DNA from 2 places in the Bradyrhizobium sp. BLXBL-01 genome. Region 1 is predicted to be linked to the other one. Evidence: riboswitches for the same ligand, from Rfam matches in the RefSeq annotation. Region 1 holds a riboswitch; the other holds the start of a gene.
The links. Region 1 has a riboswitch for cobalamin ahead of ACNJYA_RS24990 (DUF1636 family protein). Riboswitches for the same ligand answer to the same signal wherever they lie in the genome.
Positions count from the first base shown of each region.

Region 2: another riboswitch for cobalamin. It lies ahead of metE (5-methyltetrahydropteroyltriglutamate--homocysteine S-methyltransferase); the one in region 1 lies ahead of ACNJYA_RS24990 (DUF1636 family protein).

Region 1 is NZ_CP182471.1:5,345,191-5,347,642, forward strand. Features, by position in the region: gene cobW (cobalamin biosynthesis protein CobW) at 1-691, opposite strand, end outside; gene ACNJYA_RS24990 (DUF1636 family protein) at 688-1,062, opposite strand; cobalamin riboswitch at 1,157-1,377, opposite strand; gene cobO (cob(I)yrinic acid a,c-diamide adenosyltransferase) at 1,418-2,053, shown strand; gene ACNJYA_RS25000 (cobyric acid synthase) at 2,061-2,452, shown strand, end outside.
Region 2 is NZ_CP182471.1:2,274,840-2,277,291, forward strand. Features, by position in the region: gene ACNJYA_RS10265 (hypothetical protein) at 1-71, opposite strand, end outside; gene ACNJYA_RS10270 (hypothetical protein) at 794-1,012, shown strand; cobalamin riboswitch at 1,070-1,271, shown strand; gene metE (5-methyltetrahydropteroyltriglutamate--homocysteine S-methyltransferase) at 1,375-2,452, shown strand, end outside.

The sequences.
Region 1 (2,452 bases):
CGGCAGCGCCGAGACCGAGGATGACGCGCGCATCGATCGCACCGTCGGTCACCGGCAGCATCGGCACGCGGCGCGGCATCTCGGCGGTGATCGCCGCCTTTGCGGCTTCGATTCCCGCCGCGCCCGCAAGGTCGGCCTTGGTCAGCAGCACGATGTCGGCGCAGGCGATCTGGTCTTCGAACACCTCCGACAGCGGCGTCTCGTGATCGAGATTTTCGTCCGCCGCGCGCTGCGCTTCGACCGCAGCCGGATCCGGCGCGAAGCGGCCGGCCGCGACAGCCTCGGCGTCGGCCAGCGCAATCACGCCGTCGACCGTGATGCGCGAGCGGATCTCCGGCCAGTCGAACGCCTTCAAGAGCGGCTTCGGCAATGCCAGGCCGGAGGTCTCGATCAGGATGTGATCGGGCCGCACCGGCCGCGCCAGCAATTGCTCCATCGTCGGAATGAAATCATCGGCCACCGTGCAGCAGATGCAGCCATTGGCGAGCTCGACGATGTTCTCCTCCGGGCAGTTCGCATCGGCGCAAGACTTCAGGATCTCGCCATCGACGCCCTCGCTGCCGAACTCGTTGACGAGCACCGCGAGCTTCTTGCCGCCGGCATTGCTGAGCAGATGCTGGATCAGCGTCGTCTTGCCGGAACCGAGGAAACCGGTGACCACCGTAACCGGGACTTTTGCGAGCGAGTTCATTCAGCGGCCTCCGGCACGACGGCAATGGGGGGAATGCGGGCAAGCGACTGCTTGCGGAAGATTTCGGGACGGCTGCGCCAGGGCACGATGCCATCGGGCGCGGCAGCGTAGGCAGCGGCGCCTGCGACCACGTCCTGTGCGTTCGCATCGGACAGGCGACCATAGACATAGGACCAGCGGCCGGGCGCGCTGAGCGCGACCGAGCAGCCCTGGCTGCAGGCCGACAGGCATTCGACGGGAACCACGCTGACGCCCTCCGGCACGCCGGCCTCGAGGATCGCGCCGTGCAGGCGCTTGCCGGGCGTCGTCTCGCCCTCGCCCAGCGTCTGGCCGGCGCGGCAGGTGATGCAGACATGAAGTGTGACGGTCATCGCCTCTTCCAGATAACAGCGGGAGGCGATGAGGCGCACGGACCATTCTCCTGAAGGCCCGCTTCCCCGTCGCGGAACACCCCGTCCGCCGGTCCAAAACTCGTCCGCGCTGGCAGGTCTCCCGGCTTGCGGAGCAGGGTTTTGGCCCTTCGATCCCCGCCTTCCCGATTCCAAAAGGAATCAGTGGCTTCGGGCATCTCTCCGGTCACGGTCGCGGGGGCGGCTGCAGTTTGGATCCAAATCTTGCCGATTCGGACCCTATCGCATTCCCTCTTCGCCTGTCATAGGACAGGAACCAACGCCGGGCCACCATTTGCCGGTGGCCGCCACTTGTCAAGCCGAAGGACCGGGTCCCATGACATCTGAACCGGATACCCAATTAGCCGAGGATACCGACATCAGGCACGCCCAGAAAATGGCGAAGAAGAAGGCCGCCCGCGACAAGATCATGGCGACCAAGAGCGGCGAAAAGGGCCTGATCATCGTCCATACCGGCGCGGGCAAAGGAAAATCCTCCTCGGCCTTCGGCATGATCGTCCGCTGCGTCGCGCATGGCTTCCCTTGCGCGGTGGTGCAATTCATCAAGGGCGCCTGGGATACCGGCGAACGGCGCCTGCTCACCGGCCATTTCGGCGATCTCTGCCAGTTCCACGCGATGGGCGAAGGCTTCACCTGGGAGACGCAGGACCGTGCCCGCGACATCGCCGCCGCACGCGCCGGCTGGGAGAAAGCCAAGGAGCTGATCCTTGACGCGAACTTGCGCATGGTCGTGCTCGACGAAATCAACATCGCGCTCCGCTACGACTATCTCGACATCGCCGAGGTGGTGGAGTTCCTGACGACGCAGAAGCCTGCGATGACGCATGTCGTGCTCACCGGGCGCAACGCCAAGGACGAGCTGATCGAGATCGCCGACCTCGTCACCGAGATGACGCTGGTCAAGCATCCGTTCCGCTCCGGCATCAAGGCCCAGGCCGGCGTCGAGTTCTGAAGGCACGATGGCACGCGCTTTGATGATCCAGGGGGCCGGCTCGGACGTGGGCAAGTCGCTCATCGTCGCCGGCCTCGCGCGCGCCTTCACGCGCCGTGGTCTGCGGGTGCTGCCGTTCAAGCCGCAGAACATGTCGAACAACGCCGCCGTCACCGTCGATGGCGGCGAGATTGGCCGCGCCCAGGCATTGCAGGCGCTCGCCGCAGGTGTCGAGCCGCACACCGACATGAACCCGGTGCTGCTCAAGCCCGAGACCGATGTCGGCGCGCAAGTCGTGGTCCATGGCAAGCGCATCGCGACCGCACGCGCGCGCGAATACGCGGCGATGAAGCCGTCGCTGATGGGCGCGGTGCTCGAGAGTTTCGAACGCTTGAAGGCGCGGGCCGATCTGGTGCTGGT
Region 2 (2,452 bases), 3.1 Mb from region 1:
TCTTGCGCTCGCCAAGTTGACTTGAGTCTTTCGACAACTGGGATGTCGCTTGCGCGAATACTGTTGCTCATGGTCGCCGGCCAGGCTAGGCAGATTAGAAGTGCGCTCAGGCAACGCCATAGCGCGGGTCTTCCCGACATTCTCTTCATAACCCTCGGCCTATCGCGTTTCATCCGTACATCTTTCAAAGCGGGCCAACCTCGAACCTGCTAGGAGCGAGCGAGCCCAAGAAGTTTACGGAAACGCGTCGGGGCACCCGCGGCTATCCCGTGCGGGCAGGCGCTCCCCTCTATGTCACGCGCCGCTAACTTCCCTACCCAGCGACAGCGTCAATTGGCTGAGCTGGACATGCCCAGCGGGAGAGACTGGGCATGTTCGAGGGGCTTGCATTCTTCGTTCCAGGCAGCAGGCGGAGATTTGCACGGTTGTTATGTCATTCTTGTCGACTTTCCGACCTGCGCACGTTCGATGTTTCCATTCAGTGAATCGGCCGTAGCTTGTGCATCCTTGTCCCGCACTCGATAGTTTGCGGAGAGGTAAGCGCCTCGATGCCAAGTGCCTAATGAGAATCGGCAGTGCGTTTGCCGTCCTTGAACCGTGTGGTTCGCTGTCGTTGCCGTCGGCATTCGATCTACATGATGGCTGGGGACACGAAGCCGACTTAATCGACAAACTTTGAAGCGTGGCTGGCACGCAAATCAACCTGCTCGCCGCGTATGTTTCTAGATTGCGCCGGTTGCCTTGACGTATTCAATGCGGATCCTCTAGTTGAGAAAATAGCTGGCCAGCCGACGTGCTGGGCGAACCGCTGGAAATCGGAAGCCGCATCGAATGCATTCTGCTCGAAACGGCGGTAATCCTCGCCGCGCAGGCTGGTTTTGTCGGGTTCATTGATGGGGCCGCCTCGCCTCAAGGCAGCTCCGATGCTCACTCCGACATCTGGCAAGAGTACTTGCGATTGCAGCAGCTCTGTTTAGAGAATCATAGAAATGCACGGTTATTCGCCGAGTAGATGTCACAGAGTAGCTTGGCACATAATCTGAGAGGTTGACGGAAGAGTCCTCCTGCCGATAATCGAAGTCGTCGAGGTTCTCCGAATCCCACTTGATCCGGAGCTAAGAGGGAAGCCGGTGCAAATTCCGGCGCTGCCCCCGCAACTGTGAGCGGCGAGCTACTGTCCAACGATGTCACTGAAGCCCGCACGGCTTTGGGAAGGCCGACAGCAGCGATGACCAGCGAGCCAGGAGACCTGCCCCGACGATATATATTGGTCCACGGGCGGGGTGTCTCGGTGGTGCGCCAAGCAGCCGTCGCACGCGCGACTTCCTCTGCCTGCGTCCGCCATGGCCTTTGTCCCCAACAGGGGTTAAAACTATGTCTCTTCTCTCTCTTCCGGTTGCTACGCTCGGAACGCCACGCATCGGTCCAAGGCGTGAGCTCAAACTGTCTCTCGAGAGCTACTGGGCGGGAAAGATCAGCGAGCAGCAATTGCTTGAGGACGCATCCGGCCTGCGCGCCGCGAACTGGGCTCGTCAGAAATCTCTCGGCGTCACGATCATTCCGTCGAATGACTTCTCGCTGTACGATCAGGTGCTCGATACAAGTGTCATGGTTGGTGCTATCCCGGAGATCTACGCCTCGAAAGGAGAAGACATTTCCCTCAAGACGTACTTCGCCATGGCTCGCGGATCACAATGCGACGACCAGGATGCGAGTTGCGGTCTTGGCCCACGGGGGTCTGGCCCACCTGCGCAGGAAATGACTAAGTGGTTTGATACCAATTACCACTACATGGTTCCCGAGTTTCACAAGGGACAGGCGTTCGGACTTTGCTCTCGCAAACCCATGGAAGAGTATGAGGAAGCAAAGGCGCTTGGTTTCCAGACCCGCCCTGTCTTGATCGGGCCCGTCACATTCCTAAAGCTCGGCAAGAGTGCCGATAGTGCGTTCCAGCCCCTGTCCCTACTGGATGATTTGATACCGGTCTATATCGAGGTTCTGCATGAATTGGCCGAACGAGGGGCAAGTTGGGTTCAGTTTGACGAGCCCTGCCTGGTCCTTGATCTGGACGAAGCTGTGCGAAAATCATTGCTACATGCCTATAGCCGCTTCGCAAAGGAGGGACCGGGCATCAAGATCATGCTTGCCAGCTATTTCGGCGACCTAGGCGACAATTTGGATACAGCCTTGAGCCTCCCAGTTTCCGGTCTGCACGTTGATCTGGTGCGGGCGCCAGAGTTGTTGGATCAGATCGTCGCTGTCGACCGAAGTGATCTCGTCATTTCGCTCGGGGTCATCGACGGCCGGAATGTATGGCGGTCGAACTTGTCGTCGCTCCGTCAGAGGCTGGAGCCCGCGATTGCGAAGCTCGGCAAGCACCGTGTGCAGCTCGCTCCATCCTGCTCGCTGCTTCACGTGCCGGTCGATGTTGAACTCGAGACCGGGCTCGCGT